DNA from 3 places in the Arthrobacter sp. P1_A5 genome. Region 1 is predicted to be linked to each of the others. Evidence: riboswitches for the same ligand, from Rfam matches in the RefSeq annotation. Region 1 holds a riboswitch; each other region holds the start of a gene.

What was found. A riboswitch is a leader RNA that binds a small molecule or an ion and turns the genes downstream of it on or off. The one in region 1 is predicted to bind S-adenosylmethionine.
Region 2: it holds a riboswitch for S-adenosylmethionine, as region 1 does, so the genes downstream of both, AC1D1S_RS01755 (DUF1737 domain-containing protein) here and AC1D1S_RS08365 (methionine ABC transporter ATP-binding protein) in region 1, are expected to answer to the same signal.
Region 3: it holds a riboswitch for S-adenosylmethionine, as region 1 does, so the genes downstream of both, metX (homoserine O-acetyltransferase MetX) here and AC1D1S_RS08365 (methionine ABC transporter ATP-binding protein) in region 1, are expected to answer to the same signal.

Annotation. Positions count from the first base shown of each region.
Region 1 is NZ_JBFTZL010000039.1:5,082-8,346, forward strand. It holds gene acs (acetate--CoA ligase) at 1-528, opposite strand, end outside; gene AC1D1S_RS08360 (CoA-binding protein) at 837-1,262, shown strand; SAM riboswitch class I at 1,360-1,450, shown strand; gene AC1D1S_RS08365 (methionine ABC transporter ATP-binding protein) at 1,590-2,399, shown strand; gene AC1D1S_RS08370 (methionine ABC transporter permease) at 2,392-3,057, shown strand; gene AC1D1S_RS08375 (LLM class flavin-dependent oxidoreductase) at 3,104-3,265, shown strand, end outside.
Region 2 is NZ_JBFTZL010000003.1:42,883-46,147, forward strand. It holds gene AC1D1S_RS01745 (aminodeoxychorismate lyase) at 1-554, shown strand, start outside; gene AC1D1S_RS01750 (ATP-grasp domain-containing protein) at 561-1,514, opposite strand; SAM riboswitch class IV at 1,834-1,947, shown strand; gene AC1D1S_RS01755 (DUF1737 domain-containing protein) at 1,960-2,268, shown strand; gene AC1D1S_RS01760 (rhodanese-like domain-containing protein) at 2,265-2,684, shown strand; gene AC1D1S_RS01765 (O-succinylhomoserine sulfhydrylase) at 2,685-3,265, shown strand, end outside.
Region 3 is NZ_JBFTZL010000182.1:354-3,618, reverse strand. It holds gene AC1D1S_RS17735 (MFS transporter) at 1-657, opposite strand, end outside; gene metX (homoserine O-acetyltransferase MetX) at 824-1,963, opposite strand; SAM riboswitch class IV at 1,975-2,090, opposite strand; gene AC1D1S_RS17725 (bifunctional o-acetylhomoserine/o-acetylserine sulfhydrylase) at 2,274-3,265, opposite strand, start outside.

The DNA of each region.
Region 1 (3,265 bases):
GTCGCCGGGCTCGCCCTCAAAGTGCAGGGCCACCTTGTCTCCACGCCCCGCCGCTACGTGGCGGTCGACGCAGTTGTAGGCGACATTGAGCCTGCCCCCTTCGAACCAGGTGATCTGCGGTCCGGTGCCGGCCACGACGTCGGCAGGGACCCGGCGGTGCGCGGTGTGCCAGGGCTTGGTTTGCTCCGTTGCGCCGCCAGGCAGGTCCGCCCAGTCGAGGCGGAGAGCCTGGGTTTCCCAGAACGCAACCGTCTCTGCCTGGACAGTACCCGCGGTCGCGGCGGCGCCGTGCCGGGGAGGGTGGTCTCCGGAGGTGGTGCTGCGGTGACGCGCCGGCCCGTCGGCGGGGACGCCGTGCACTGCGCCGTCCGTGGGCTCGTTCAGGGACCATCCCGAAGAGCCGCGAGAGGAGCCGGGCGCGTCACGCAGCCCTGCTTCGTTCGCCGTCGCGTCCGAAGTGGTTTGTGGGAATGCCTCGGACGCAGTCCGGGCAAAGGTGGGCAGAGCGGAAGAATTCTCAGGGGTCATTGCTGCACTCCATCGGTCCTGGCAGTAGCACCCCTTGGTTGCTCCGGCGCCCTCGAATATCACCGAAGGAGGGCGGAGCGGTTGCGTGGGAATGGTCGTCTCACGTCACCGGGGGGTTGCTGCGGCGTCATCGATCCAGGTCTCTCGGCCGCTCGGGATGGTCACTACCTACTAGAACTTCAGATGCACGATTCCGCAAAATCGGCGTGCGGGAGCGCCGTAATATTCGTTCACCCGGCATGCGTCCGGCCCAAATCATTCATTTATTCGAGAATTGTCCGGAAAGGTCGCAGGAGTATGGTTGATGCATGGCCCATGTTAACGATCCGGCAGTCATTGACCGCCTCATGCGAACCAAAGGCACGTGGGCGGTGGTCGGCCTCACCACCAACGAATGGCGCTCGGCGTATGAGGTCTCCCTCTATGTCCGGGACCGGATGGGCATGGAAATCATCCCGGTCAACCTGCCCGGCGACGACGTCCACGGCGAGAAGGGGTACCGTTCCCTGACTGACATCCCGGCGGAGAAGCACCCGATCGACGTCGTGGACTGCTTCGTCAACTCCCACAGGGTGGGCGCAGTCATAGACGAGGCCATCGCGGTAGGTGCCAAGGCCGTCTGGCTGCAGCTGGGCGTCTTCGATGACGCCGCGACGGACCGCGCGAAGGCCGCCGGGCTGGACGTCGTCGTGAACGCGTGCCCCGCCCGCGAAGGCTGGCGCGTGGGCATCTGACGGCCCGGGAATGACGATCAACAGATCGGGAAGAGTCGGTTACAAAATGTGACCGGCTTTTTCCGTATCCGGCCTCATGCCGTGTGAGATGGACTCGTAACCATCCCGAGCGGCTGAGAGATCTGGCTCCGTGACGCCGCAGCAACCCCCTCCTTTGAGGACGGTGCTACCGCCAGGACCGATGGAGAACCACTGTGTTCTGAGGCTCCCCGGCTTCGCTCAGCGCTGCCCGGAAGCCAGGACCCAGGGCTTTCCTCGGGCGAGCCCGGAGGAAATCATGAACACGCAGACAGCGGCAGCGCCGCGGCCCCGAGCAGGTGGGGGCCTGTGATCGAGATCCAGAACGTCAGCACGTCATTCGCCTCGGCCGCGGGACCTTTCACGGCCGTCGATGACGTCAGCCTGCACATCAGGCGGGGCACCATCCAGGGCATCATCGGGTTCTCCGGCGCCGGCAAATCCACGCTGCTGCGCAACATCAACCTCCTCGAGCGCCCGACGTCGGGCCGCGTCCTGGTGGACGGCTTGGACCTGGTGACCCTGTCCGACGCCGAGCTGCGGACCAAGCGGCACGACATCGGCATGATTTTCCAGCACTTCAATCTCCTCAACAACCTCACAGCCCAGGAAAATGTGGAGCTGTCCCTGAAGTTCGCCGGCGTGGGGAAGGCGGAACGCCGGCGGCGGGCCGCCGAAACCCTGGAAATCGTGGACCTCGCCGACAAAGCGGGAACGTATCCGGCCAAACTCTCCGGGGGCCAGAAACAGCGGGTGGCGATCGCCCGCGCCCTCGCCACCGGGCCCAAAGTGCTGCTCTGCGACGAGCCGACGTCGGCCGTGGATCCCCGGACGACGTCATCGGTCCTGCAGTACCTGGCCGACGTCAACGCCGAATTCGGCATCACAATCGTGGTGGTCACCCACGAGATGAATGTCATCAAGGCCATCGCGGACAACGTCGCGGTCATGGAAGAAGGCCGGGTCGTGGAGCAGTTCGACCTCGCCGAACTCCAACGCCCCGGCTTCCACCCGGCGACGTCGATCGGCCGCTACCTGGTCTCCGATGAGATCCAGCTGGACCGCTCCGGGAGGGGCACCCACACCACAGCCGCGTCGGAGGGCCTGATCAATGTTTGACCGCATCCTGGAAGTCCTGCCCGAAATCGGCGTCGCCATGGGGCAGACCCTCACCATGCTGCTGGTGGCCATCCCGCTGGCGGTGCTGCTCGGGACACCGCTGGGTGTCCTGCTCTACACCATCGGTCCCAACGGGCTCAAGCACAGGCCAAAGCTGCACCGGGTCCTGGACGGGCTGGTCAACCTGCTCCGCTCGTTCCCGTTCCTGATCCTGCTGATCGCAATCATTCCCGTGACCAGGTTCATTGTCGGCACGACCATCGGCACGGCCGCCGTCATTGTCCCGCTGACCCTCAACGCCATTCCGTATTTCGCCCGCTTCGTGGAACAGAACCTGAGCCAGCTCGGCGGCGGAGTGGTCGAAGCGGCACGGTCCATGGGCGCCAGCCGGTCCCAGATCGTCCGGGACGTCCTGATTGTGGAGGCGAAGCCCGGACTCGTCAGCTCCATCACCATCATGACCGTCAGCTTCATCTCCTACTCGGCGATGGCCGGCCTGGTGGGCGGCGGCGGAATCGGCGACTTCGCCATCCGGTACGGCTATTACCGCTACGAGACACCGCTCATGATCACCGCCATAGTCCTGATGATCCTGCTGGTCACCATCGTTCAGCTGGGCGGATCCTATGTTGCCCGGCGCCTGGACAAGCGCCTCTGAGCGCCGGCAGCACCCTCGTCCCACCTCCCACAGCGGAAAGCACCCCATGACTTCAACACCCAGTACCCGTTTCGACGGACCCCGCCCCCGCCTGCTGATCAGCGCCTTCGTGATGAACACGTCCAGCCACATCATGGGCGGCCAGTGGCGGCGCCCGGAAGCCCAGCAGCACCGGTTCAACGAACTCCAGCTCTGGATCGACCTGGCC
Region 2 (3,265 bases), on a different contig from region 1:
CGGCCGCCGCGGGACGGCGGCAGCGCGAGACCGGGATCGACGTCATCCTGCTCGACCGCGGCTACGACAGTGAAGTCGGCGAGCGCGCCCCGTGGCTCCTGCTCGGCGCCAAGACCCTTTCCTACGCCGTGAACATGGCGGCGCTGCGCTACGCCCACCGGCAGGGCGCCGACGACGTCATCTTCACGTCCGCGGACGGCAGGGTGCTGGAGGGTCCGACGTCGACCGTTCTGCTGGCCCACCTGGAAACTTCGGACGACGGCGCCGGCGGAGTCCGCACCGTCCGGCGGCTCATCACGCCCCAGCTGGACAGCGGCATCCTGCCCGGCACGTCACAGGGCGCCCTGTTCACCGCCGCCAAGGCCGCCGGCTGGGAGCTGGGCTACGGCCCGCTGGAGCCGAAGGACCTGCTGGACGCCGACGCGGTCTGGCTGATCTCCAGCATCCGGCTCCTGGCCCCGGTGAACCACATCGACGGGCAGGAAATCGGCACCCCGGAACTCCGGCGCCAGCTCACGGCCGAACTCAACGCCCTCTTCGCGACCATCGAATAGGAACGCTCACCCCAGGGCGTCCGCGGGCACTGCCGGGCACCGGCGGAACGAGGCCGGGTTGAACGCCGGGAGCATGAACGTTGCGAGCACGGCGTCGAGCATTTCCGGGGCCCAGGTGCTGTTCTCCCCCAGGGTCGCGCAGACACCCAGCACCACGGGCGTTCCGTCGGTGCGGCGGCGGATCTGGACCTGGACCGGCCCGGCCAGCCCGAGCGTGCGGACGGCGGCCAGGCCCAGCTTGCGCACATCCCCGGCCTGGTTCGCCGGCACCCTGCGGCTGACCTCGTCGCTGCCGGCGCGTCCATACGGAGTCCTGGTCTTCTCGAGGACCACCGCCACCGGCGCCATCGCGTTGCGTGCCGGGGTGCCGAACACCAGGCACACATAGTCGGCACCCGGGATAAATTCCTGGACCAGTTGCCCCGCCGGCATGTTCTTCCAGCTAACGGAGCCGGTTCCGGCCAGCAGGTGGACACCATGGGAGCCTTTGAAGACCCGAGGCTTGACCACCACGGGGCCGCTGAGGCCGGCGAGGGATGCCGGCGCGGCGGCGAGGTCGCCCGGAACCGCGAACCGGGGCACCGGGATGCCGGCGGCTTGCAGCGCCCAGGTGGTGAACAGGTGGTCGTTGGCGAGAGCCACCGCGGCGGGGTCGGCCACGATGATCCGCACGTCCTGGGCGAATCCGGCGCGGGCCGCGGCCAGGACCGGGAGCTCCACGGTGAGGGTCGGAATGATGACGTTGATGGCTTCGCGGTCCACCACCCGGCGCAGGTCCAGGACCATGTCCGGGTTCGTCGCCGGCAGGAGCCTGACCGCGGCGGCGGGAGCCTCCCCGGCCTGGCGGGTGTCGGCGCGGGCGTCGGAGCCGAGGTACGGGAGGCCCCGGGCTTCGAGCTGGGCCGCGACGGCCCGTCCGGCGGCGCTTGTAATCCCGGTAACGAGTATGCGCGGGCCCACGATTGCTCCATTCCGCCGTCACCGGCCGGACCGCGGCTGCGGCTCCGACCGTTCCAGCCACCGATTCCCAGACAGCTTGTTGATGGACAGGCGAGTCGATTCCGGGACTGCTCGATTCACACATTGCTCGAATCACCTGCAGCTCCGGCCGACTCGTCGGACCTAATCCCCCCCAGTAGACGGCGAAACGTCCCGGCAGACACGAGTGGGCTGTACCCGAAACTGGAGCCCGCCACTACTCGCCCGGGCCGCGGTCCGGTTACGGAACATGACGACGGCGGCGGTGCGGGCCGGCGTCGCAGGTGTTACGTTTTTGGGGAGTAATGAGAACCGGTGCCAAGCCCTGACTGGCCGGTCGGCAACCCTCCCTTTCGCGGCGGGGTGCCTCAGGTGAATACTCGGCATTCGAGAATTCGAGCTGCAAGCGTGAAAGAGGAGATCCGTCGTGCCCGAGACGTCAATACCCACAACAGCCACACCCGGTTCAGCACCCGGCGCGGAGAGGCTGGCTTACCGCCTGTTCACCGGCGCGGATGACCGCGCCTTTTGCGAGCGGGTGTCAGCCGCCCTGGCCGAGGGCTACGTGCTGCATGGAAGCCCCGCCGCCAGCTTCAACGGAAGCACCGTGATCGTGGCGCAGGCGCTGGTCCTGCCGGCCGCGATTGCCAGTGCGGACGCCGCCGTGGCCAATGCGGTTGATGAGCTCGACGCCGACGAATTTGGCGCCGACGGAGCCTTCGCGGGCCACGCATGAGCTACGCCGGAGACCTCAGCCCGCAGGAGGCGTGGGCCAAGCTGGAGGCCGGAGCCATCCTGGTGGATGTCCGGACCGAAGGCGAATGGGCCCACATCGGCATCCCGGACACCGCGGCCGCGGGCGAGAGCCGCAACGATCCGCTCTTCATCCAGTGGAACCTTGCCGGCGGCACGCCGAACCCGCACTTCGTGGAACAGCTAAGGCAGCAGGCGCCGGCGGACACCGCCGTCGAACTGGTGTTCCTTTGCCGTTCCGGTGCCCGGTCGATCGGCGCCGCGACGGCCGCGACGGCCGCCGGCTACACCTCGTACAACGTCCTTGAGGGCTTCGAAGGCGAGACCGACCGCTTTGGCGAACGCACCGTCAATGGCTGGAAGAACCGCGGCCTGCCCACCAACCTCGGAAAGATCTAAGTGACTTTCAATCCCGACGCCGCCGGCTGGGCGGCCGACACCCAGGCTGTCCGTGGCGGCCTTGACCGCACCGGCTTCCAGGAGACCACCGAGCCGATCTTCCTCAACTCAGGATTCGTCTACGAGTCCGCGGCCGCCGCCGAGCGCGCCTTCACCGGGGAGGACGAGCGCTTCGTCTACTCCCGCTACGGCAACCCCTCCGTCGCCACCTTCCAGGAGCGGCTGCGGCTGCTCGAGGGAACGGAGGCGTGTTTCGCGACGGCGTCCGGCATGTCCGCCGTCTTCACCGCCCTGGGCGCGCTGCTGGCGGCCGGCGACCGGGTGGTCGCGGCCCGCTCGCTGTTTGGCTCGTGCTTCGTGATCCTCAACGAAATCCTGCCGCGCTGGGGTGTCGAGACGGTCTTCGTAGACGGTCCGGACCTGGAGCAGTGGCAGTCCGCGCTGTCCGTGCCGACCACCGCGGTGTTCTTCGAGTCGCCGTCGAACCCGATGCAGGAAATCGTGGACATCGCCGCCGTGAGCAAACTGGCGCACGCGGCCGGCGCCACGGTGGTGGTTGACAACGTCTTCGCCACCCCGCT
Region 3 (3,265 bases), on a different contig from region 1:
CTTGGTGCGGATGTAGTAGCCGACCAGCACGATCACGGCGGAGAGCCAGAAGGCTACGCGCCAGCCCCAGCTGAGGAAGTCGGCGGAGGACAACGTGGCGGAAAGGGTGAAGAGGACAGCCGTGGCCAGGAGGTTGCCCATCGGAACCGCCGACTGCGGCCAGCTTGCCCAGAAACCGCGGGACTTGCTCGGGCTGTGTTCGGCGACGAGAAGGACTGCGCCGCCCCATTCACCGCCAACGGCGAAGCCCTGGGCGAAGCGCAGGAAGACCAGCAGGGCCGGGGCCCAGTAGCCGATCTGCGCGAAGGTGGGCAGGCAGCCCATGGCGAAGGTGGCAACGCCGACAAGGATGATGCTCAGCTGGAGCAACTGCTTGCGGCCGAACTTGTCGCCGAAGTGGCCGAAGACGATGCCGCCGATCGGGCGGGCAMTGAAGCCGACCGCGTAGGTGAGGAAAGCGGCGAGGATGCCGTCCAGTTCCGAACCGGTGTTCGGGAAGAACAGCTTGCCGAACACAAGGGTGGCGGCGGAGGCGTAGAGGAAAAACTCATACCACTCAACCACGGTGCCGGCCATGGAGGCCGCCACCACCTTCTTCAGGCCGGACGTTTTGACGTCGGATTCTTCAGCGCGCCTTGCGGCGTTTTCCGTACTCATCGTGACTCCTTCGGCGTCTCCATCGACACCCTGTGGACCATTGGACTGAGGACGCTTGTGATTTAGGGCACAGGGCGTCATTCCCCATGAGTATGGACGCTCCGGCCCTCAGCCTCAACGGCCATTAGTGCAGAGCGCATCTGCAAAAATGCACAAGCGGGCCGGCCTAGTGGCTGAAGAAGGTCTCCCGGAGCTGCCCGCTGAGCTGGCCGATTTCGGTCAGGAAGCCATCGTGGCCGATCGGCGCTTGAATGATATGCAGTTCCGGGCCGCCCGGCAGGGCCTCTGCCAGTTGACGGGACTGGGCCGGGAAATACAGGCGGTCCGAGTCCACGGCCGCCACCAGGAATTCGGCGGTGGCCGGGGCCAGTGCCTCCCCGAGACCTCCGCGCCCCCGGCAGACATCGTGGCTCATGAGGGCTTCGGTGATCGCGATGTAGCTGTTCGCGTCGAAACGCCGGGCCAGTTTGCTGCCCTGGTGGTCCAGGTAGCTTTCCACCTGATAGCGCCCGCGTCCGGCCAGCGATCCGGCTTCCAGGGGCGTCTCGGACTCCTGGGCGTTCCGGCCAAACCGGCCGTCCAGTTCGGCCGCTGAGCGGTAGGTGATGTGCGCGATGCGGCGGGCGAGGGCGAGCCCCGCCTCGGGTTCCGGGCCGCCGTAGTAGTCCCCGCCCTTGAAGTGGGGGTCCTGGCGGATGGCCAGCGTCTGTGCCTGCGCGAAGGCAATCTGTTCGGCGGTGCTGCTGGCGCCGACGGAAATCACGGCGCAGCGCCGGACCCGGCCGGGAAACGTGACGGCCCATTCAAGGGCCCGCGCGCCGCCGAGCGAGCCCCCCAGCACCGCGTACCAGCTGCCGATGCCCAGGGCATCGGCCAGCCGCGCCTCGGCGGCGGCGGTGTCCCGCAGGGTGACCAGCGGGAACCGCGATCCCCAGGGGCGCCCGTCCGGGGCCGGGGTGGAAGGTCCGGTGGATCCGTAGCAGCCGCCCAGGATGTTGATCGAAACGACGAAGTACTTGTCCGTGTCCACGGGAGCCCCGGGTCCGGCGAGCTCTTCCCACCAGCCGGGCTCCCCGCTCTCGCCGCGGGTCACGTGTGTGTCGCCGGTCAGGGCGTGTTCAATGAGCACGGCGTTGGAGGCGTCCGCGTTCAGGGTCCCCCACGTCTCGTAGGCGAGCACCACATCCGGCAACGGAGTCCCGGATTCGAGCTGCAGATCACCGATCCTGACGAACTGGACGGTCCCGTCAGGGGTCCGGGATGGTTTGGTTTCGGGGACACCCGTGCGGGTGACGGCAATCGTCATGTGAGGACCTATCTTCGCGCTTGCCCGCCGTCAGCTGACCGGCAGGCCAGGTCTTCACCCGGGGCACCCCGCCGCAAAAGGAGGGTTGCCGGCCAGCAAGCCGGGGCTGTCGCTGGCACTCATGACCTGGTACGAGTCTACGAAACAGGGTGCGGAAATCACGAAGATTATGACTTCCATGTGACAGCCGGACCCGTCAGCACCGCAGTCTCCCCACCTTTGACGGCCGTGACCGGCGGGTCGCGCCGAAGTGCCGGCGATTCCCGGCGTCATGCCCGCAAAGGTGGGGAAATTCCGCGTGGGCTTCCGTCTAGGCGGACTTGGCCGCGCGGAATCCGGCGTCGAGGTCCGCGAGGATGTCGTCAATGTGCTCCAGTCCCACCGAAAGCCGCACCAGCCCGGGATTCACCCCGGCGATCACCCGCTGTTCGGGCGAGAGCTGGCTGTGGGTGGTCGACGCCGGATGGATCACCAGCGACCGGACATCGCCGATGTTCGCGACGTGCGAGTGCAGTTCGAGGGCATCGACGAACCGCTTGCCGGCCTCCGCTCCCCCGGCGATGTTGAACGCCACGACGGCGCCGGTCCCCTTGGGCCCGTACTTGCGGCCGCGCTCGTACCAGGGGCTGGACGGCAGCCCGGCGTAGGCGACCGATTCGACGTCGTCCCGCCCCTCCAGCCATTGCGCCACCTTCGTGGCGTTGGCCACGTGGCGCTCGACGCGCAGGCTCAGCGTTTCGATGCCCTGGGCGATGAGGAAGGCGTTGAACGGGGACACCGCGGAGCCTAGGTCGCGCAGGAGCTGGACCCGGGCCTTGAGGATGTAGGAGAGGTTCGCGCCCAGCGCGCCCTCGGCTCCGAGGTCGCGGGCGTAGACCAGGCCGTTGTAGGTCGGGTCCGGGGTGTTGAAGCCGGGGAACCGCTCCGGGTCCTTCCCGAAGTCGAAGTTGCCGGAGTCCACGATCACGCCGGCGATTGCGGCGCCGTGCCCGCCGAGGTACTTGGTCGCCGAATGGACCACGATGTCCGCGCCCCACTCGATCGGCCGGATCAGGTAGGGGGTGGAGAGCGTGTTGTCGACCACCAGCGGCACGCCGGCCTCGTGCGCCACGCGGGAGACGCCCTCGATGTCCAGGACGTCCTGGCGGGGGTTGGAGACCACTTCGCCGAAAAACAGCTTGGTGTTGGGCTGGACGGCGTCCCGCCACTGGTCCAGGTTGTCCGGGTCCGCCACGAAGGTCACGGAGATGCCGAACTTCTTCAGCGTGTGCGCGAGCAGGTTGTAGGTTCCGCCGTAGAGGC